Regions from separate parts of the Bradyrhizobium sp. Kon58 genome, predicted to be linked through region 2. Evidence: riboswitches for the same ligand, from Rfam matches in the RefSeq annotation. Region 2 holds a riboswitch; the other holds the start of a gene.
The links. A riboswitch is a leader RNA that binds a small molecule or an ion and turns the genes downstream of it on or off. The one in region 2 is predicted to bind cobalamin.
Positions count from the first base shown of each region.

Region 1: it holds a riboswitch for cobalamin, as region 2 does, so the genes downstream of both, metE (5-methyltetrahydropteroyltriglutamate--homocysteine S-methyltransferase) here and AC0L20_RS20145 (TonB-dependent receptor) in region 2, are expected to answer to the same signal.

Region 1 covers NZ_JBVVOT010000013.1:63,056-74,539, reverse strand. The annotation lists gene nifD (nitrogenase molybdenum-iron protein alpha chain) at 1-443, opposite strand, end outside; gene AC0L20_RS21615 (hypothetical protein) at 1,896-2,108, opposite strand; gene AC0L20_RS21610 (helix-turn-helix domain-containing protein) at 2,131-2,343, opposite strand; gene AC0L20_RS21605 (hypothetical protein) at 2,700-3,017, opposite strand; gene AC0L20_RS21600 (cytochrome-c peroxidase) at 4,965-6,032, shown strand; gene metE (5-methyltetrahydropteroyltriglutamate--homocysteine S-methyltransferase) at 6,852-9,167, opposite strand; cobalamin riboswitch at 9,267-9,466, opposite strand; gene AC0L20_RS21590 (4Fe-4S binding protein) at 10,252-10,455, opposite strand; gene AC0L20_RS21585 (EAL domain-containing response regulator) at 11,033-11,484, opposite strand, start outside.
Region 2 covers NZ_JBVVOT010000011.1:152,531-164,014, reverse strand. The annotation lists gene AC0L20_RS20165 (aminotransferase class III-fold pyridoxal phosphate-dependent enzyme) at 75-1,370, opposite strand; gene AC0L20_RS20160 (hydantoinase B/oxoprolinase family protein) at 1,381-2,961, opposite strand; gene AC0L20_RS20155 (hydantoinase/oxoprolinase family protein) at 2,958-4,967, opposite strand; gene AC0L20_RS20150 (PepSY domain-containing protein) at 5,428-6,858, opposite strand; gene AC0L20_RS20145 (TonB-dependent receptor) at 6,870-9,227, opposite strand; cobalamin riboswitch at 9,345-9,546, opposite strand; gene AC0L20_RS20140 (histidine phosphatase family protein) at 9,619-10,191, shown strand; gene cobT (nicotinate-nucleotide--dimethylbenzimidazole phosphoribosyltransferase) at 10,192-11,244, opposite strand; gene cobF (precorrin-6A synthase (deacetylating)) at 11,260-11,484, opposite strand, start outside.

The sequences.
Region 1 (11,484 bases), on a different contig from region 2:
GGAAATAGCTCCTGGAGCTCATCGATGAGTTTCGTGACCTTTTTATCGCCGCCGAACACGATGTCCTTCTCCTGAAAATCGGAGGTGAACTGCAGTGTCACGAACGTGTCGATGCCGGTCGTCCCGACGTAGTAGTTGCGCCGCGAGCCCCAGGAGTACTGACCGCAGCCGACCGGACCGTGGCTGATGTGGATCATGTCCTTGATGGGTCCCCAGACCACGCCCTTGGAGCCCGCATAGGCGCAGCCGCGGATGGTCATCACGCCCGGAATGGACTTGATATTCGACTTGACGCCACAATCCGACTTCCCCGCCTCGTGAACACTGAGATGCTTGGCGCGCCTTTTGGCAGTCTTCTCGGGGTAGACCGTCAACACCTCATCGATTAGCTGCTTGTTGCGCGCCTTGATCTCTGCAACGCCTTGGGTAGGTGTTCGGCTCATACAGGTTTCCTTTTCGCTTGTGGTCTCAACAAGAAGCGACGCTTTTGCGGTAGACCGACGGATTTCCGATCCGGCGTTCAGGTAAGCGTGCAATCTGCGTGGGCGGTCCTACCGATCGCAACTTCGCGACGTTCATGCCGCAGCGGTCGTTCACGATCATGTAGCTCATCTCGGCTGAGCGGTTAGGAGCGCCATGTGTGACGCTGCCTATCGATGACCAAGACGCTTCTCGGTGAAGTCATGCCTGCTCTCCAGCGGTTGGTCATATCGGCTTCTTTATTCACTCGCGTGCGATCACGGGGCATGTCCCTGTGCATGGGATGCAAAGGACTAACAGCCGCCTCCTGCGCAGGGGTCTGCAACGAGTGTGCCAGCGCCGGTTGAATAAAAAAGCAACGTTTATAGAGCTAGATAGCTGCCGGATGCGGATTGTTATAAACCTGACCCTGTCTGCCACCAACAAGCGTAGCCGCAACGCCCTGTCTGAAACAAAACAATCGGTTACGCTCTCCACCAGCGGCGTGGCTGGAGTCTGGCCGCGCCGACGTCACTCCAATGCGCAGCCTTGCTTCGTACGCGCCGATCCAGCGATCGCAAACACCATCCGTTCGAAGCGGATTTCAGCGCGGTTAGATGTGTCCATCGTGCTCGCGATCCCACCCCCAGCAAGAATCGCATCGAGCGCTCCACCACCTGCTGCAGATGTCTCCACAAGAACTCAGTTGCCCAGCAGCAGTCCTCTTCCACTTCCGCATGGTCTCTCGCTCCGGCGTTCTTTTATTTGATACTGCGGAGAGGCGCGCTCGGAGGGGCGAACAGCTGACGCCGTGGAGAGCACGTAAGCTGATCAATTCCCAAGCAGCGCGGTAACTTAAACTCCGCAAACGGTCACCCTGGGCTTGCCCGGATTTGAATTTGCCGGCTACGACACAGGGCGCTTCCGCATCAAACAATCTGCAGCTTTTGCGTTCGGCGTAGTTCGACAAAGGGGAACATCGGATTCTGACGCGTCAGACGGTTTGAGCGAATTCACGGAAAGGCCGGCAGCTTCGCAAGTGTCGGCAGTCGAGATAAGGCAGGTGGGATGCGGACCACTGGTCGATTTATCCTTTCTCGTTCCAGGACAGGATCGAAATTCCTTACGCTTACCTCCGTTGCGTGGCGTATCAATCGCCATTGAAACCAGTTTTGCTAACGCGCTCCGCCAGCCTTTTTGCAGAACAGCGCGCCGATGGTCCACTTGAACGGTATTTTTCTTGCCCAGGTAATTATGGTAAAAAGGGCCAAGACCTCGGACCGAAGTGCTCAGGTGCGGATTTCACGCATTGCAACGTTCGTAAATTGGTGCATCACCACTGTTCCGGCGGTACTCGCGCGCCTTTCGCTTCTGTAGGGACGAGTTGGCTGCTGCACTAAGCCGCCGCGTCGGTTCACGACCTAGCGTTAGACCCGTTAATCTTCCCTTTTGAGCTTCTCGCGCTCCTGCTGAAGCGCTTCGGTCTCTCGGGCGACCTCGCGTCCTTCGCCCAGTTGTTCCTGGAAACGCTGGCGGGCCTCGGCGAGAACAGCGGGGGCGAAGGATTCAGTCAGCCGAATCTCGATTGCAGATCGGGCACTGCAGGGTGAGTTCATGGGCCCTTTTGCCGCCGTCGGGTTAGATGTCATGAACCCTCCGTTTCGGCAGCTCTTAGGCCCGAATAAACGTGATCCGGCCCCCTTCGCCACGCTTCCGATGTGGCTTTATCTTTGTTTCGACGTCCTGATCGAACGCCGCCAGCATGCGCAGCAGCTTTTCCACGGAAACCAACTTGAACTGCCCTTGAAGCAGCTTGGAGATGTTGGGCTGCTTCACGCCGACGAGCTTCGCGGCTTCGGTCTGAGTGATCTCCCGCTCCGCCATCAACCGCTTCAGTGTACAATGAGGGCTGCCTTGAGTTGGTACTCGTCCGCGTTCGGGAGGCGGTTGGGCTGCATTTATTCCGTGTTGATAGCTTCCGTGTCGCGCAGGCGCTGCCATGCGAGGCCAGATCGTCCCATATGCGGATCGGCAGCCAAAAGAGCTGCTGATCGGACCGCGTGAAGGTCATTTGAACGCTCTACCGCGCTCGAGTGCCTTCGGAGTTTTGGCTTAACCTGTTGCGGGTGTGCTCGTCTTGGGAGACGGCATATATTGGCCGGTGAGCACATATGTGTGTGCTTAAGAGTATGGACAGTATTCCTGTGCGCGCGCCTGCGGAATTCAGCGTAAGACACGCGTCACTTCCATAGAAGAGATTCTGGCCAGTCTGTGAACTCCAACTCGAAGCTACGTAGGCCGGTGGGTTTTGTCGTGAATTTAAGGGTCTTCCCTGAAAGGTCGGCCAATGAACCAGATGCGAATGTGAAAACTGTCGTGCCGGAAGTTGCGACCCCAATGCCTTGCTCGCCTTCCATGCTAGAGAAGTCGGTCGCCTCGGAGAGTTGCCCAAGTGCAACTCCCTCCAGCGCGTGGTGAAATTCCATGGAGGCCAAGTATGTCCTTTTGTCAGCAGCCCACTCGCTGACCGACACTGCTGTGATCCCCGCGTCGGTCAAGAGACCACCTGCGATCCGGCAGCCATATTGAACGGTGAGAATAACCCGCTCATTCCGAACTCCGGCCGGCTCTCGATCGGCGGCAGTGATCGTGCACGCGTACCGCCTTGTTTCCGCAACCGCCCCCATGCCTAGCCCGATCCACTCGAGAGCGGAACATAGTACAAAAGTGAGAGCGGCTCTTATCATTCGACTGCACCTGATCTGAAATATCGTTCCCTGCTCTGTACAATCTGACGCTACGGGCGATTCAAGCTCCTTCGATCGCTCTGCCGGATCAGCGTTACTCAGGTGACTGCGGTGTCGCAGAAGCGAGGCGAGCGGTATCCCCCGGCAGTGCCCTTGGACGGGGCCGGACCGATTTCATTATCGGTGCGCAGCGGGCAGCACCTCGGTGAACCAAGGCGATGGGCCGAGCTTTTCAGGTCGGCGGCGGCCATGAGGGGCCGCGACGGCCCGCGGCGCCGGAGCGCTACATTCCTGACCCAGGCGCAGGCGCTCTGTGAGCGGACGCTATTTAACGCGGAATGCTCCCGCGGCACAGGTCCCGAAATTTTGCTTCACAATCTCAATGTAAAAGGAAACGTGGCCGAGACGAGCCGTTCAAAGGCAGACTGCCGCTCAAGCAGACGCTCTTCGAGCATTTTACGCTGGAGATCATCTAGCTCGCTTTGAAGCCTTCTGCGACAACGCCAAATGTCATTCCGTACGGATCTGATCTCATTCAAGCGCTCGTCAATCGAAGTCATTACGCATACCGTATCCAACTTGAACCAGCCATGGACAAGTGCTCAATCACGTTCTTCCTCGCTAACACGCCGATAAATCTCAGGACTTGGGCCATCTGCGGACTGATGTCACGATCTCCTCCCAGCGTGTCCTCTCGTATCGGCATCATTCAACGCAAGAGCACGAAGTAGCGGTTGCTCCTGCAGAAGTTCAGCTTATTTTGCCCCAGCGCGCAGGATTTCAAAAGCGAGCAGCAGCCCGTGAGTGGGCCGACTTGGTAGTCCAACCAACACCCGCCGGATCAGGGTCAGGCTGGTCACCTGTCGAATTGGAGTAGCGATCAATCGGACGGTCGCACCGTCAAACTCTGGGCAGCCGCGCCTTTCAGACTTCAGCACGGCAATTGCCATGCCAGCGAACCTCAGGTGGAATTGAATCAAGCCATGTTCGGTTCGGAGGCTCGTCCTTTACGAACGAGCCGGGCTTCGCGGCGGCGGCGCGCCAGAGCGGCCCGGATATGAGTCGGAGAGGCTTCAGTCGGCAGGGCTCGGCGAAATCGCGAACGATGCGCACCGCCAGGCGCCTCGGCTCAGTGTCTCGCCCAGCTGCGTAGGTCTTGTTACCGCCGTTCCCGCGTGCGGCTGGCAAGCGAACCTCACCACAAAGGTATCTGCGATCACTCTAGCCGGGGCTGGCACTTGTGGCATCTGTGACACTGAATGTAGTGATCAAACCAAGACATCCTAGTTTGTTTGTTCGTCCGCACCCGTTCTACAACTAAATCAGCAACTTGCATCTCGGACGCAACTGGCACCGCAGTTGCTAATTGTCCAATGACACCGTGAGCGCTTGGTGTAAGACGGATACATCAACTTTGCGGAGCGTATTGGCCACCCAATCGCTCGATGGAGCACCGATGCGGCCACCGGACAGCTTACTGCTTGCGGCACACTTGTTGTTGTCAGACCGACCATCAGGCCGCTTGAGCCGCTAGTCTGATCGACCAACAGAGGCCTCGATCTACGCTCAAAGCGAACTCGCGAATCACATGAGTCCCTCAAGCCCTTGCGTGAACGCCGCGGCGGGCTCCTCAAAGTCGTACATTTTGATGCAGCCTCGCTTGAGGATCCGCTGCATGCTGCGCCGGACCGTCGAGGAACGCGTGGCATCGCTTTCGACTGTTTCCTTGTTTAACAATCAGAACTAATGAGGCGGTGTATGAACATGTCGATCCCGGAGCTTCGGCTTGTCGCTGAAGCATCTATTTTCGCTATTGGGCTGTTGATGTCGTCAGGAGCTAACGCCGACGATGATCTGATGAGAAACGCCAAGCAGATCTTCCATCCGATCCCCTCGGTCATTCCTGCGGTAAAAAACAATCCGGTGACGCATGGAAAGGTCGAGCTTGGCAAGATGCTGTTCTTCGATCCGCGGCTATCGGCGAGCGGGATCATTAGCTGCAATACGTGCCACAATCTCGGCACCGGCGGAGTCGATGCCGGTCCGACCTCCGTTGGTCACGGCTGGAAGGTCGGCCTGCGTCGGGCGCCAACCGTCTACAACGCAGTGTTCAATGTGGCGCAATTCTGGGACGGACGCGCCGCGGACCTCAAGGCGCAAGCCACCGGCCCGGTGCAGGCGAGTGCCGAAATGAATGCGACTCCGGATCATGTGCTCGGTATCTTGAACTCAATGCCCAGCTACGTCGTCCTGTTCAACAACGCGTTTCCGAACGAAGCGAGACCGGTCACCTTTGAAAATTTTGCGAAGGCGATCGAGGCTTTTGAAGCGACTCTCATTACACCTGCGGCTCCGTTCGACCAGTATCTGGAGGGCAATACACGTGCTCTCGATGATCAGCAGAAGACAGGGTTGGCACTGTTTATGGCGAAGGGATGTTCCTCTTGCCACAATGGAATCAATCTCGGTGGACAGGCCTACTTCCCGTTCGGCGTGATGAAAAAGCCGGACGCAAGCGTGCTTCCGGACGCCGATAAGGGCCGATTCGCGGTTACCAGGGCGGCTGGCGACGAATATGTCTTCCGCGCGGCGCCATTGCGGAACGTCGCGTTGCGAGCCCCTTACTTCCATTCGGGCCAGGTTTGGAGCCTGAAGCAAGCTGTTGCCCTAATGAGTGACATCCAGCTCGGCGCCAAGCTTAGCGATAGGGAGGAAAACGACATTGTCGCATTTCTGAATTCGCTGACCGGTCGGCTGCCTAAGATCGAATATCCGATATTGCCGACGCGCACCAACACGACACCAAAGCCTTCAATAGACAGATAGCCTTAGCAGCACCGGCCTCATTCCCTGCCGAACAGCAACAGAAGCGCTCCAAGAACCCGGGGTCCCGCAATGACGCCAAAATGAATGATCCCCTGCTGTCACTGATAAGCAGGCACATAAAAAGCCGCCCGGCCTCAATGCGAGGCCGGGCGAAAGTCACGCGGGAGCGACGCTGCTTTCCGCATCGTTCCAGCTTTCGTCGGTAGGGAGAACTACCGGCGATCGACTTACGACGAGGGCATTCGCCGTCAAACAAGGAGAAGCGGATATCGCTCTGCACAACTTAGCGAGCCGCTTGCCTTCCGCTCCTGTCGTAAACTTCAGGACTTGCTCACCACTTGCCAGCTGTCCGGTTGGCACGGGCAGCGCCTTGATGGAGCTGGGATCCATCGCGCAGGCGGTTTGACTGCCGAGCCCTGAAACTCAACCGTCAGTTTGCCGTCACGCGCCAGTATTTTGGCACCGCCGAATACCAGCAAATCTTCCCGAAGACCGCGCGAAGGCGCAAATTAGGTATGAAATTCCGCAAGGGCGGTAAAATAGATTGTTGTGATGGGACGCATCCATGGGATGGATAAATGAAGCGATAGGGCCGTGGTTCGCGTCGAGCGTAAGTGACTTGGAATATGTCACCTAATCGGTATGGCCGGCATGCGGTCGTCCGCCGGATTCGAGCTTGTCGCCGCTGTATGCGATCGCCTCCGCCGGGGCAAACCGGCATTCGTAGGCGCTGGACACTTTGGAAGCTCGCAAGGATATCGCGAGCTCCCAAAGCGCGGCATCTTATTCACAGATACGTTGGCGACACGCTCAGTACGATCATGCCTCGGCCCGCAACTCGCGTGCGGCGGCCACCATATTGACGAGCGCGGGACGCACCTCCTCCCATCTTCGAGTTTTCAGTCCGCAGTCGGGATTGATCCAGAGCTGCCGATCGGAAACCCGCTGCCGAGCCAACACAATCAGCTGCTTGATCTCGGCTGCTGCGGGAATGCGCGGTGAATGAATGTCATAGACGCCCGGCCCAATTTCATTAGGATATTTGTAGCTCTTGAAAGCGTCGAGCAATTCCATTTTGGAGCGCGACGCCTCGATTGAAATGACGTCGGCATCCATTGCTGCGATCGCATCGATGATTTCGTTAAACTCGGAATAGCACATGTGCGTATGGATCTGAGTTCCGTCAGCGACAGCGGAGGAGCAAACACGGAAACTGTCCACTGCCCAATCGAGATAGTCCTTCCACTGCGATTTGCGCAGTGGCAATCCCTCCCGCAACGCAGCCTCGTCGATCTGGATCATGGTCGCTCCAGCCGCCTCAAGGTCGATGACCTCGTCTCGGATCGCGAGAGCGATCTGTCGGCATGTCTCGCTCCGCGGGATGTCGTCACGGACAAACGACCAGTTCAGGATCGTCACCGGTCCGGTCAGCATAGCCTTGACGGGTTTTTTGGTCAGAGACTGCGCATGTCGCCACCATTTAACGGTCATGGGCTTCGGGCGGGAGACATCTCCAAACAGGATAGGAGGACGAACGCACCGCGAGCCATAAGACTGAACCCAGCCGTGCTTGGTGAATGCGAAACCCAACAGCTGCTCGCCAAAGTACTGAACCATGTCATTGCGCTCGAACTCACCGTGTACGAGCACGTCCAGGCCGATATCTTCCTGCCAATGCACGGTATGGGCTGTCTCCGCTTTCAGAAGCTGCTCGTACTGCGTGTCATTCAGCGCTCCCCGCGCATGAGCTGCACGCGCATTGCGGACGTCCGCCGTTTGCGGGAAGGATCCGATGGTTGTGGTTGGAAACATCGGCAATGCGAAGGCGACGCGTTGGACGTCGGCGCGCTGGGTGAACGCACTGCGACGGCGACGCATGCTATCATCGATCGCGGCCATTCGTCCGGCGACGTTCGCACTGTGGATCTTCGGCGATGTTTCGCGGGTGACGGATGCATCCTCTGAGAGCGTGAGTTCATCGGCCACGTCGGCAGCATAGCCAGCCAGCGCTTTGCCCAATATCGAAAGTTCCTTGATCTTCTGCACTGAGAACGCCAACCACGTCTTCAGATTGGGATCGAGATCGATCTCTAGTTCAATGTCGGTCGGAACATGAAGCAGCGAGCAGGAGGGGGCAATCTGAACACGGTCCCTGCCCAGTTTTTTGACCATAGGAGCAAGTTGGTCGAGTAGCGCCGGCAGATTAGAGCGCCATACGTTGCGACCATCAACGACACCGAGCGAGACCACGAGATCTCTACCTGCTCTGGCGACAATCGCGTCCAACTGGTCAGGTGCACGAACCAGGTCGACATGAACCCCGGCAACGGGCAAGGCCAATACTGTTTCAAGATTGTCGCCGACACCCCCGAAGTATGTGGCCAGCATGATTTTAAGGGCCGGCACGGCCTTAGCGAAATGAGCATAGGCCCGGCGGACAGCGGCCCGAGATGCTTCGTCGACGTCCATCACTAGGCATGGCTCGTCGAGCTGAACCCATTCAGCGCCGCGCGAGGCTAGTTCGCGGAGAACATCGACATAGACGGGGAGGAGTCGATCAAGCAGCGACAGCGGATTGAAGGCGGGATTTACGCTTTTGCCGAGCTTCAGGAAAGTGACTGGACCCACTAGGACGGGCCGCGTCTGATAGCCGAGGCTTCTTGCCTCCTCATATTCCTCGATCGGCTTCCGAGAGGCATACTTAAAGATCTGATCCTGGTGAAATTCCGGCACCATGTAGTGGTAGTTCGTATCGAACCACTTCGTCATCTCCTGTGCGGCTACGCCGGGCCCATGCTGAGCGTGACCACCGTCTTGAGCGCCACGCGCCATGGTGAAGTAGGTTTTGAGCGACACAGGACCTTCGTTCCAGCCGTAAACGTCGGGAATGGCGCCGACCATTAGGCTGGTATCGAGCACATGGTCGTAGAGCGAGAAGTCATTCGAAGGAATGACGGTCGCACCGCGGGATTTCTGCCGTGCCCAATTAGCGGCACGAAGTCCACTCCCCGCCTCGAGGAGCTCGGCTTCGCTGGATTTTCCCGCCCAGTAGCTCTCGAGCGCGAATTTGAGTTCGCGTCGTGGGCCGATGCGTGACGTCCCCAGTGTGGCAACGGGAAGCGAAAGGATTGACATAGCTTAGACCCCATGTTGGGGCAAAGGCCATGGCGGACGCAGACAGCGAACATCGCGTGAGCGACAACTGCTTGGCGCACACCGGGACGCCCCGCCCGTGGACGATATCTTGTCGAGGCAGGTCTCCTGGCTCACGGGTCGTCGCTGCTGTCCGGCCTTCCCGAAGCCGCATGGCTTCAGTGACTTCGTTGGACAGCGGCTCGCCGCTTACAGTTGCGGGGGCAGCGCCGGCATTGCACCGGCTTCCCTCTTAGCTCCAGATCAAACGAAATCCGGAGACCGCGACGGCTTGAATTATGCGCACGAGGATCGATGCGTCAACCTACCGATTCTCGCTGCGATATTGCCCAAGCGATTACGAGCGCACTAGGCGGGCACGACGGTCTTGCTCGCGGCCTGGTGAACACGCCCGGATCTGTGGAGGCTCCGCTTGTGAAATGCATTCGCTCCTTGCTCGCGTAACGGTTGAGCTCCACGACCGGAACGAACCCGGGCCGCTTTCGGTATCTGTGTGATCGCGAGGAAGCGACCTTTTCCGTCAGCAGCTTTTCGAACCAGCGCGTCAGGAAGGTGCGATCATCCTCGGCCGGCATCCGTTTGGTCACAGCCCACGAGGCTCCCTAGACATTTCGAAAGCCGGATTGCTCCAGGACCGCACGGATGATCAGGTCGGCTCCTTGGTGTTCGGCGGCCCGCGACCAGGCACGAGGTCGTTCGCCTCCGTGAGGTTGGCCAAGATGATCTTCTCGGTGCAATAGGTGTTCACGTGCTGAGCGACTTTTGCGCCGGCTTCGATACGTCCGTGGCCGCTCGACGCCGGTCTGCCTCGCCTCGACTCGCGGCCAGCGATGATAGGCCTTAACGCGGCCACTGAGCATCGAGGGCCTTGTCCTTGTTCGTGACAATTTCGACGGTGTCCTCCGACAGAGCCCGTGAGGGGTTCCTCGGAGTCGCTCAGCGTCTTAAGCTCATAACGATGTTAATCGACCTCGATGCGCCCCATGCGGTCGTGGTCTCCTCAAGGTCCCACATCTACAACTTCGTTCGCGAAATCGAGCGATGAGGCCTTTTGGTCGCGGGCTGCCTATCCTGTCTTGGACGGGACACAGGTGTCAGGGACCGGACAGACCACCGCGCATTGCGGCGTGTCGCAATGGCCCTCGCACTCCGTACATTTTTTGGCATCGATAACGTAAATGTCGCGCTTCAGACTGATCGCCGCGTTGGGACACTCGAACTCACATGCGCCACAAACGGTGCATTGCGAAGCGACGATCTTGTAAGCCATGCCTTCCGACTCCTTAGGCGAGCGATGCCATGGGCGATCCCTTTCAAATGCCGTGCCAAACGCAGACGCGCTCAATGTTGGGCAATTTGCCCAATTCGGCTGTCCCGGGTCTGAGACCATGTTGCATCTGCGATAGCAACAGGTCGCTTCAATTTCAGGCTACGAGCCCTCGGCCCCTCTTGCGAGAGTCAGTCGCGACTTGACGCTGGAAGCGTCCGTCGGTTTGTTTGGCACGTCAGCGCGGGGGCAAGCGAGGCTGACGCTTCCTCAACCGGCGGCGACAAAAAACCGCCAACGGACGCAGGTCTACGTCGGATCTCGGCAAACCTCCGGTCACACACCCCGACTGGAGGTTTGTGCAAGCCTCGCTCATGGCTGCAACGCTAGCTGCGCGGAGGACTCGCTGGAGGCTTGCCAAAACGGGCATGTGGTATAACAAGCTTTGGAGGGAAATGAAGTGGCGGCGGGACGAGCGACACTGGCCCTGCAGACCGAATTGCACTCAGCCTCATGCCTGGTGCCGAGTAGGCATGGCGGTGCTCCTGAGCGTCGCTTGGCCGCACTCAGCCACTCGCAACTATTTTAGACGAGCTGGAGCAGGGTTGAAAGATGACTGTGCAAATTGCTTCAGTGGCATGGCTTTTCCGAACAGATGGCCCTGCGCAAGGTCGAAGCCGAGTTCGGCCACAGCGATTAGGTCAGCCTGGCTCTCCACACCTTCGGCGACGGTGCGCACATTGTACTCTTTGGCTAGATCGACGATATGGCGGCACACCGTTCGCTTGAGGGGCCCATTCGCGCAGCCGCCGACGAACTGACGATCCACTTTCAATTTCATGAACGGGAATTTTGTCACCCCCATCAGCTGCGGCCAATTGGCACCGACATTGTCGATTGCAAGGCCAATGTTGTGAAAGCGAACCTCACGCGCAACCTCGACCAGGAGATCTAGGTTCTCGATCGCTTCCACGCTCTCGATTTCAATCGTCAAACCGCCGAAAGCGGCGTGCGACGGCATGCGCCCACAGA
Region 2 (11,484 bases):
GCATAACGCAGCATCGCCCGGACTTTCCAGCCGGCGCTTGCCGATCGGCATAGTGTGCGTTGCACGATCCACCCTCATGTCTGCTCCTCATCTGCAACATCGAGACCGTGGTCCAGCGCGTCCAGAAGTTGCCCGGCCTCATGCTCGGAGATCACGAGCGGCGGTGCGAGGAACAGCGAGGTCTGCTCGCCGCTGGTTCCGATCACGGCGCCTGCCTCCAAGGCCCGCTCCGCGACGCGCGAGGCAATCGGCACCTCGGTGGTGTCGGCGTGCCAGGAGCGCCAGTCCGGCCCGTGCAACTCCACGGTCCAGTGCAGCCCCTGCCCAGCCACCCGCTGCACGCTCGGATGTTTCTGCGCGATGGCGAGCAGGCGCCGGGTGAACAGTTTTTCGAGGCCCCTCACGTGCCCCAAAATCTTGTCATCGTTGACGACCTTCAGATATGCGCTGACCGCAGCCATGCTGATGGGATGCCCGCGCAGCGTGCCGTAATTCTGCCAGCTCGTGCCCTTGAGCCGCTCGACGATGTCCTTCGACACCACGACCGCGGCAACCGCCGCCGCGCCGCCGCCGAGCGATTTTCCGAGCGTCACGATGTCAGGACGGCTCTCGGCGCCCTGGAACGCGAACCAGCGCCCGGCGCGGCCTGCTCCGGTCACCACTTCGTCGGCGATCCAGTATGAGCCAACCTGCCGCGCGCACCGCGCCACCTCGTCCTGATAGGCGCCGTCGTAGTAGATGCCGCCTTGCGTGTAGTCGATGATCGTCGCTGCGGTATCCGAAAGCAGGCGCGTGGCATGGGCCAGATATTCGCTGGGGGGAACATTGTTGGCCGGCGCGCCGTAGATCGCGCCATCTGGCGCCGGCAATATCCGCACAGGCGCCATCGGCGCCGGCAGCTTTGAGCCGCCTGAGTGCACCGCAAGGCCGCCATGCCATTGCGGCTGCACCGTCATGCTGCGCGACAGGCCCGTAATGCCGTGATAGGCGCGTTCGCGCGTCGCCAGCGCGGACCGCTGCGTCAGGGCCTGACAGAGCGACAGCGCCATGTCGTTGGCCTCGCTGCCGCTGATGCAGAAGCGCACCGCACCGACCCAATCCTCTTCGCCTTTGAACGCGGTGACCATCAAATCGTCAGCGGCCTGCTCGCGGCCGTCCCAGGTCCAGCCCTCGTTCACGACGGGCGTATCCGCGGCGCGGCGGATCGCCTCCACCATCGCGGGATGACGATGTCCGAGGCCGCCGCCGGTGTTGCTGCCGTCGATGAGCTTGCGACCATCCGACAGATGGAAATAGACGCCCTCGCCGCCGACCACGGCCATGGGCGCGCTGTCGCCGGCATTCAGCCCGGTTCGCAACAATCTGCTCATTGCAATCCCTTCATTCCGCAGCCTCGGCACCGTAGCCACCGCCGCCGCAGGTCTCGATCGTGACGAGATCGCCTTCCTGCAGCACCAGGTTCGACTTGCCGTCGATCGCGACGCTCGTACCCTGCCGGATCAGCGAGATGCGGCAGGCCTTGCCGGGTTCGCCGCCCTGCATGCCGAACGGCGCGATCACCATGCGCTCGATGCAGGTGGTCAGATGCATCGACGGCGCCAGGATGCGATAGGTACGAATGACGCCGTCCCCGCCGCGATGGGCGCCGGCGCCGCCGGACTGCCGGCGAATGGCCTGCTGCTCGATTTGGATCGCGTAATTCGCCTCGATCACCTCGACCGGCGTGTTCGAGGTGTTGGACAGATGCACCCGCGTCGCCGAGATGCCGGCCCGATCATGCCGCGCGCCCTCGCCACCGCCGTGGACCTCGTAGAGCATCTTCCATGAACCGTTCTGTCGCGGCTCCGCGAAGAACAGGACACCCGCCGTGGTCGCCCCGCCGGCCGACAGACGTTCGGGAATGGTGTGCTGCATGGCGCGGAAGATCGCATCGACGATGCGCATCGAGGTCTCGTGGTTGCCGGCCGCAACCGAGGCATTCCACCCCGGCTCCAGGATCGAGCCCGGGCGTGTGATGATGGTCAGCGGCCGCAGCGCGCCCGCGTTCTGGTTCATGTCGCGCCCGCTCATGATGCGCGCGGCATAGGCGACCGCCGAACGCGCCATGAACGGCGTGGTGTTGCAGAAATTCGAGACGCGGTCGCAGCTTTCTGAAAGATCGAAGGTCGCTTCGTCGCCTGCGATGGTGATCTTGACATGAATGCGCGCGGGCGCGTCGTCGACGCCGCCGTCGTCCAGGTAATCCTCGCCCTCGTAGACGCCATCAGGCAGATCGCGCAACGCCTCACGCATCTCGATTTCGGAGAGATCGTGCAGGCGCGACTGCGCCGCCGTGAAGACCGCCTTGCCGTGCTCGCGGCAGAGCTCGACGATGCGCTTCTCGCCGGCTTTCGTTGCGGCGATCTGGGCGAGAAGATCGCCCTCGCAGGATTCGGGATCCCGAACATTGGCCTTGAGCAGCTGCACGATCGGCGTGTTGACGCCGCCTGCCGTGGCGATCAGCACCGGCGGAATGCGCATCGCCTCCTGGAAGGTGTCGATGGCTTTCGCAAAATAGCTGCCGGGCCAGGTGCCGCCGATATCGGGCCAATGCGCGAGGCTGACCGCGAACGCGACGATCTCGCCGTCGACGAAGACGGGGCGCACGACCTTGACGTCGTTGAGATGATTGCCGCCGAGCGGGCCGACATTGTAGATCAGTGCGTCGCCGTCGTTCAGGCTGTCCCGCGGCACCACTTTCAGCAATTCGAGAACCGTGTAGGCCATCGCGCCGAGATGGATCGGGATGTCGCGGCCCTGCCCGACCAGGTCGCCGCGGGCGTCCGTGATCGCCGACGACAGGTCGCCGGCCTCACGCAGCAGCGGCGAACGCGCCGAGCGCGTCATCACCAGGCTCATCTCCTCGGCCGCGGCCGAGAGCCCGTGCCTGATGACCTCAACGACGAACGGATCGAGCTTCATGCGGCCCTCCGCGTCAGGAATAGATTGCCTGAAACATCCGGCCTCGCCTGCCAGCCGGGGGGGACCACCACGGTCGACCATGCGTCTTCAATGATGGCCGGGCCGCTGACGATCTCGGTCAGCGAGGCGCGGTCGATGATGCGTGTGGCAATGTCGTGAAAGCCGTTGAACGAGCAGGTGCGCTCGCCTTTGGATACCGTTCTGACCGCGACGGCCGGCCGGCTCACGACGGTCGTCGATGGACGGCGTGCCTGCACCCGCACGGACTCGATGACGCAGCTCTCGCCCGTCGCGTAGCCGAACAGCTCGTGGTGCCGGGCCAGAAAATCCTTCTTCAGCTTGATAACGTCGAGCGGTCGCGCGAACGGCACCGGAATGGCGTCGTTCTGCGCGGCGTAGCGCATCAAGGCTACCAGCTCGACCTGAATCTCGGTCGTGGCCACGCCGTTGGCGACGAGCGGCGCCGAGGCATCGTCAACCAGCACCCCGATCCGCTCCGACACGCGGACGAGGTCGATGCCGTCAAGCGCAGCACGCAAGGTTTGCTGCTGGAGGAAGCTGAAGTCGGCGGTGAGACAGCCCAGCGCCGAAAACGCACTCGACGCGCTGGGAACGACGACCTCGGCAATCCCGTAGAGATCGGCAAGGCCCGCGGCGTGCATCGGGCCGCCACCGCCAAAGGGGAGCAGCGTGCAGTCGCGTCCGTCGATGCCGCGCTCGACGGTGACGCGGCGGAGCGCACGCGCCATTGTCGCATTCGCGACCTTGATGATGCCGAGCGCGGTTTCGGTCAGGCTCAGCCCCAAGGCGCGCGCGATCGGCCCGATGACATCAGTCGCTGCCTTGATGTCGATTCCGATCCGGTCGCCAAGTTTGGTTTCGGGATTGAGATAGCCGAGCACGGCATTGGCGTCGGTGATGGTCGGCTCCGTGCCGCCGCGGCCGTAGCAGGCCGGTCCCGGCTCGGAGCCGGCGCTTTCCGGTCCGACGGTCAGGCCGCCGGGACCATGGCGCACGATCGATCCGCCGCCCGCCCCGATGGAATGAACCGCAAGCATCGGCTGACGCAGCGGCTTGTCACCGAGCATGCGGCCGTCGGTCATCTCGGCCTGGCCGTCAACGATCAGGCAGACGTCGGTCGTGGTGCCGCCCATGTCGAACGTCAGCATGCGCGATGTGCCGAGCTGACGCGCGATGCTGACCGATGCCGAGACTCCGGCCGCAGGGCCCGACATCGCCATCACCAGCGGCCGCCGCTTCACCGCCGAGATCGGCACCATGGCGCCGGCCGAATGAAACACCTGCAGGCCGGGGCCGATCGGCAACCGCTGCTCCAACTCGCTGAGATATTCCACCGCGATCGGCATGGCGGCCGCGTTGAACACGGTCGCCGAAGTCCGTTCGTATTCGCGCGCCTCGGGATTGACCTCGTGCGACAGCGAGACGTGGGCAACGACGCCCTTGAGCCGCTCGCCGAGCATTTTCTCGTGGATGGGATTGGCGTAGGCGTGAAGCAGTGCGACCGCGACGCTCTGCACGCCGGTCGTTTTCAGCCACGCCACCAGGCGCTCGATCTCCGCTTCATCCAGCGCCTTCAGTACCTGCCCCTCGTGATCGAGGCGCTCGGCAAGGCCAAAACATCGTTCCGGCGGCACCAGCGGCGGCGATTTCGGCGGGATGTCGAGACGGTAGAGATCGCGGCGGCGATAGCGCGCGATCTCCAGCACGTCGGCAAAGCCTTCGGTCGCGACCAGCGCCACTTTCGGCAGCCGTCCTTCGACGATGGCGTTGGTCACGCGCGTGGTGCCGTGGACGAAGCGCTTGACCTCGCTCTTGCGCAGGCCCACCGCCTCGATCGCCTCCAGCATCGCCTGAACCGGAGCCTGCGGGCGCGATGGCACTTTCGCGATCCGTGCCTCCGCGGGGGAGTGTCGGATCGCGATGATGTCGGTGAAGGTGCCGCCGATATCGGTGCCGACTTCCCAGTGATTTTCGTCAGCGCTCATGTGTGGGTCAGCTGCGGACGACATTCGAACCGGACGCCGGGTGGTTCCCGTCCGTCGCGAAATTCAATCCCAAGCCGAGAGCGCTCATCATCATCCCCTGTCATGCCACCGCTTGCGAGCGTGCGACAGAGCGATGGGCTCGGGATAGGGTCAGCGTTGTCGCAACGCACTGGAGCAGCCCGCGACCGGCGCAGCCCGCCGAGGCACATTTTAGTGCAGCACTGCCCGCATGGAGAGCAGGTCCGCGTGGATCGTTCCACGCGAGATAAGTGCAGCGCACCACGAGTTTTCCCGGACGAAACGCCACGTCCGCTGCACCGCAATCCATGCGCCGCGCACGGACTGTCTAATTTGCAGGCGATCGACCGGCGCTACGGGTCATGCGATTGCTCATGAGCTATGCATGGCAGTCGGCTCAGCCTCTCTTTATTGTACGATCAGTAAGCGGTGTTTTGCCTGCTCAACGCATCGCGAGCAGGCGACGCGAGCCAATGGCGATGCCTGTGATGGAGAACAGAAAGCCGAGGGTGCAGAGCCCGACGACCAAGCCGTCGCGCAGCAGCGGACGCGCGACGAGGACCGGAAAATCCAGCGTGTGCAGCGCGCCGTAGAACCAGCGATAAGCCCGCCGCGACGAATCCAGCCTTTGCAGCAAATTGCCGTCGGCGCCGTCGATGTCGAACCAGAGGTCGCCGCAGTAGGAGCGGTAGACCGGGGCGCCCGGGACATTGGACCGCGCGGGATAGTCGTCGTTGTCGGCAAGTACGGACGGACCGCTGCAGCCGGCCGCGAGGCGCGCGGTCAGCCCCTGGACCTCGTGCACATCCAGAGATCCCGTCGGTCCATCGCGGGGCGCATCCCCTGCCTCGATCAAGGTCTGACCGGCAAGGGCCGTGCGATCCCGCCGATAGAGAGTGCCGTTGAAGGAGAACCATTCGATCTCACGGGCCGACGGCGACACAGGCTGCCGATCGAGCGATGCAGCCGCCGCCCAGTTCGGTGAAGCGTTCATCACGCTGGATTCAGTGGGGGTCAATTGCCCACGCGAGAACAGCCGTCCGTGATCCATGGAGAGCCAGCCGCTGAAAATCCAGCTCAGTACGAACACCGTGGCCGCGAGGCCGATGAGATGATGCAGCGCATGCCAGCCACGATAGGGCGAGCCGATCAGACCTCCTCGAGGTTTGATCCGCGCAAGCCCGAGCACAGCGCCAAGCAAAGCTGCGATCAGGGCCAGCAGCGACAAGGTCCAGACCACGCGATCCCACAACGACCAATTGGTTCGCAGGACCGTTGGATAGATCCAGTGCAGCACACTCCCGACGAGATTCCAGGTCCGCTCGCTGCGCGTCGTATCCAGAACGATCTCGCCCGTGAGCGAGGAGACATAGACCTCCGTTCCGGCGGAATCGCCCAGGGCAGCCCGAAACAAGGGCCGATGGCGGTCAAAGCCGTTCGGCACGCTCCATTGGTCGTAGTCCGAGCGCGCAACGATCGCGGCCTGCGCGGCATCGAGCCCGCGGCTGCGGGCGTGATCTCGCGCGATGGCCAGCGCGACGTCGGAAGACGCGACCGACGCGTCGGCCCCATCGGAGGCGCGGACTGCGCCCGCGCGCGACGGCCCCGAGACGACATAGACCAGTCCATCGCTGCGCTGGATCAGGCGAATGCGCGTCGCATCCGCGATGCCGCTTGCGGCCACGGCATCGGCGACCGCAAGCTGCCTCGTCTCAGCGCGATCGATCGGCAGGAGCCCGGCAAAGCGTTCCGCTTCCGTCAACGACGGAAACGGAACGAAGTGCATCACGATTCCCGTCGCGAACCACATCGCGAACAGCAGGCAGAACGCGATCCCGAGCCATCGATGCAGCAGGACGATCGCGCGCATCATCGGTCAGCGTCCTACCATTTGAACGCGGCCGAGACTTCATAGGTCCTGGGCGCGCCCAGCAGGATCTGGTCGGGATAGAACGGATCGCCCCAGATCGCATAACGCTTGTCGGCGATGTTGCGCACCCGGAAGGTCAGGCGGGCCTGGTCGACTGCGTTGAATACGGTCTTGGGGATGTCGACGAAGGCGTAGACATCGGCCACAGTGTAGGCCTTCAGCGTCACGGTGTTGGCATCGGCCTTGTAGCGGTCGCCGACGTGGCGGCCGGTGATGCCGAGCTCGACCGCCCAGGGCGTGAAGAACCGGTAGGACGCACCGGCATTGGCGACGACGCGCGGCACGTTCGGCGGCGTGTTGCCGGAGAACGAGCCGCCGACGAAATCATAGTCGGCGTAGCGCGCATCGACATAAGCGATGTTGCCCCAGAGACGCAGGGGATCGATCGGCCGCACGGACGCGGCGAGCTCCACGCCCTTTGATTCCTGCCGCCCGGCGAGGTTGAGCTGCATGCCGCCCGCCGCGGCATAGACGTTCTTGCGCAGGATGTCATAGACCGAGAACGACCATTCCGCCCGATTGTCCCAGAACAGGTGCTTGACACCGGTCTCGTAGGTGCGCGCGGTCGTCAGGTTGAGCGGATCGGTCGGATTGAGCAGGAAGATGTTGTTGGCCGCGATGTCGGCGCCGGTTGCATATTGGCTGAAGAAGGTCAGGCCCGGAACGGCTTCCCAGGTGTAACCGATGCGCCCCGTCGTCGGGACCCAGGATTGCGAGAACGGGAAGTTCGCCTTCTCCAGACCGAACTTGTCGGTCGAATTACGGTCGAGCCCGATATGCTCGACGCGCAGGCCGCCAACCAGCGCAAAGCTGCGCGTGAGCTTCAGCCGGTCCTCGAATGAAAGCGCCTCATTATCGATGCGCGCAGTCTGCTGCTGGATGGTGAGCAGGCCGTAGTACCCGCGAGGCGGATCGACCAGCGGAACGGAATCGCCGGGAAAATTTGCGGCGCCCGGCCGCACGAAATCAAGGTAGCTTGAGGACAGCGTCGTGACCAAGCGGTTGTCAAAGCCGGCGATATTCGCATCCCAGATCAAGTCGGTGATGTTGCCGACCAAGCGTTGGCTGTGTGCGACATAGAAGCGTTCACGGTCCACCATGTTCGTGCCGGAATTGAACGCCTCGACCTCGTTGTTGAGCCACGTGCGCTCTGCGCCATAACCATAGGCCTGGCTCTTCAGCGTCAGGTCGGGCGCCAGCTTCAGCTCGAAACCGCCGCGCAGCCACACTTCCTGTGCGACATTGCGATTGTCGAGAACGTTGTAGTTGGTGTTGAAGGTGCGATCGTCGATCGTGACCGCACCGAGATTGGTTTTGTTGTAGTTCGAGACGTAATTTCCGGACACGATCCCCGTCGTCGCATGCGAACCGCTGAAGGCGATCGGCACCAGCGGCGCACCCCAATAGGCTTTCGAGCGATCCTCGCGGTATTCGATCGCGCCCCAGACCTTGAGGCTATCGGAGATGCGATAGTTGAGCTGGCCCGAGACGTCGAGCGTCTTGGTGTTGGTGTCGTCGGCAAAGCCGTTGAGCGAGGAACGGCTGACATCGAAGCGGTAATCCAGCCCCTGCACATTGGTGCTGCCGCCCGAGCCGTAATGCGCCCGGAACGAGTTCAGCGAATCCCAGGAGAAATCCGCCTCGTTCCGGATCGGACCGGTGTGCGGCTGCTTGGTGACGAAGTTGATCGCGCCGCCGGCGGCGCCCTCGCCCGACATCAGCGACGCCGGTCCCTTCAGGAATTCGACAGCCTCCAGGTTGGCCGTGTCGGTGATCCGCGAGGTCATGTTTTGCGGACCGATCTTGATGCCGTTGTAGAGCGTGTTGATCTGGCTGTTGGTGAAGCCGCGCATGGAGAAAGCCGAGGGCTCGGCCGGATTGTCGCCGGCTGTGACGCCCACCGCTCCCTGGGCGACGTCGGACACGGTGCGATAGCCCTGCTCGCGCATGGTTGCGGCCGAGATCACCTCCACGGTCGCGGGCGTTTCGCGCACGGTCAGGCCAAGGCGCGAGGCGCTTTCGGCGACGGCATTGGTATTGAGCGGCGTCTGTGCTGCCGCAGTCGGCACGACAGGCTTGGGCACTGCGGATGCAGTCTCCGGCCGGCGCGCTGCTGCGCGGCGTGAGCTCTGCATGTCCCGTCCGGCCGGCCTGGCCTGCCTGCGGGATTGTGGCGCCGACACCTCGACGGGCGGCAGTGGCTCGCGGGCCTGCTGCGCCAAGGCCGCTGGCATGTCGATGGCGACGAAAGATGTGAGAGCGGCGGATGCCAGTAGGAAACGGCGTGGTCGTACGATACGAAGGGAATACACGGTCTTGGACCTCGGAGTGACGTCAGTGGCACGTCACCGCGAACCAGGGTCCCATCTTCCGGCTTATAAGCCTTCCGATGAAGCCGAATGTCTGTACTCCCCGACCGACATCTTCGCGTGTGACCACGGCTGACGGCAGGTCTCCTGGCTCGCGGGTCAATACCTTGCGTCGCCTTCCCGGGACCGAGATACCCAGTGGCATGTGATGCAAGATTCGCCGCTTACAGTTGCGGGGGCAGCCACGGCATTGGGGACAATGTCCCCGCACCGCATTCCCTTTTCATCCCCTCTCGGGGAAACCGTCACGAGCATCTAGGATTACGATCCAGACAGAGTCAATGTGCCAGTTGCGGCGTTATTGCCACAACGACCAGTTTCCTTGGAGATAAGCATGGGAGGCGAGACCTTCCTCTGGCTGATACGGCACGCGCCCGTCGATGGCGTCGCGGGGACGATCCATGCAGCCGACGCACCGGCCGATCTCGGCGCTCGGGCGCAGCTGGAGGCGCTGCGGCAGCGCCTGCCGCGCGACGCCGCGAGCTATGCGAGTCCGTCGCGGCGCACGGTCGAGACGGCCCGCGCGCTGGGGCTCGAGCCGCTGCAGCTGGACGAATTCAGCGAGCAGAACTTTGGCGACTGGACCGGCCGTCGGCACGACGAGCTCGCCGCGACCGGTGGCGAGGCCTATGCACGGTTCTGGAGCGATCCTGCGCGCGGACGGCCGCCGGGCGGCGAAAGCTTTGAGGAACAGGTCGCGCGCGTCCGGCTGGGTCTGTCAAGGATCGGCGCCGGGGCCGCGACGCTCGTCGTGCATTCCGGCACGATCCGCGCGGCGCTGTGCATCGCGCTCGATCTGACCCCACAAGCCGCCCTGCGCTTTGTGATCGATCCGCTGTCGCTGACCCGGATCGACCGGCTCGCGACCGGCTGGCGCGTCGTCTGCGTCAATCAGCCGATGATTTGATCAGGCCGGACGATCAGGCACATTGGCCTGCGCAAAGGTCGCCATGCCGTTGTGGAGCGCGCAGGCCGACCGCACCAGCGGCAGCGCGATGGCCGCGCCCGATCCTTCGCCGAGCCTGAGATCGAGGCTGATCAGCGGCTGCACGTTCAGCGCGCGAAGCACCAGCCGATGCCCCTGCTCCGCCGACTGGTGCGAAGCCAGCAGGAACGGCTGGCACGAGGGGTTGAGCCGCGCCGCCGCCAGCGCCGCCACCGACACGATAAAGCCGTCGATCAACACGGGGATGCGGCGCTGTGCAGCCGCGATAGTTGCACCGCAGATGGCCGCGATCTCGAGACCGCCGACGGCGCACAGGATCTTTTCCGGCGAAGCGCCCGCAATGCCATGGCGTGCAATCGCAGCGTCGATCACCCGCGCCTTGTGCGCACGGCCGGCCGCGTCGATGCCGGTCCCGCTGCCCGCGATCTCCTCAGCGCTCACGCCGAGCAAGCCGGCCGCGATCGCCGCCGATGTCGTGGTGTTGCCGATGCCCATCTCCCCGAAGATCAGAAGATCGGGCTGCCCGGCCTGCGCGCGCGTCACCGCACGTCGGCCGGCTTCGAACGCAAATGCCAGCTCTGTGGGGGTAAGCGCAGCTCCAATGCTGAAATCGCGCGTGCCGCTGCGCGGCTTGTCGGTCACGATTCCAGCCATCTCCTCCTGCGCCAGCGTGCCGGCATCGACGACCTCCAGACTGGAGCCCAGCTCACGCGCGAGCACCGAGATCGCGGCACCGCCGGAGGCGAAATTCGCCAGCATTGCGATGGTCACTTCCTGCGGATAGGCCGAGACGCCCTGCGCGACGATGCCGTGATCGCCGGCGAAGATGATGATCGGCACCCGCGCCGCGCGCGGTTGTTCGGTTGCTTGGAGGCCCGCGAGTTCGATCGCGAGCTGCTCGAGCCGACCGAGCGCGCCGGTCGGCTTCGTCAGTTGCGCCTGCCGCGCCACCGCCGCCTCGCGATGGACTGCGGAGATGTCGGGGCATTGTTGGGTGACCCATTCGGGGAGCATGCTGCCTCGCTTGCCTCACAGCCTGCGCTTGAGGATGTAACTGTCCATGATCCAACCGTGCCGGTCGCGCGCCTCTTGCCGCACCGCGACGATACGCGGGCCGATCTCGGCCAGCGCGCCGGACATGATGATCTGATCGGGCATGCCGAGATAGGCCCCCCACCAGATGTGCAGGCCTGCCGGATCAAGCGGCTGGAACGCGGTGCCGCCGTCGAGCATCACCACCACCGTATCGACGCC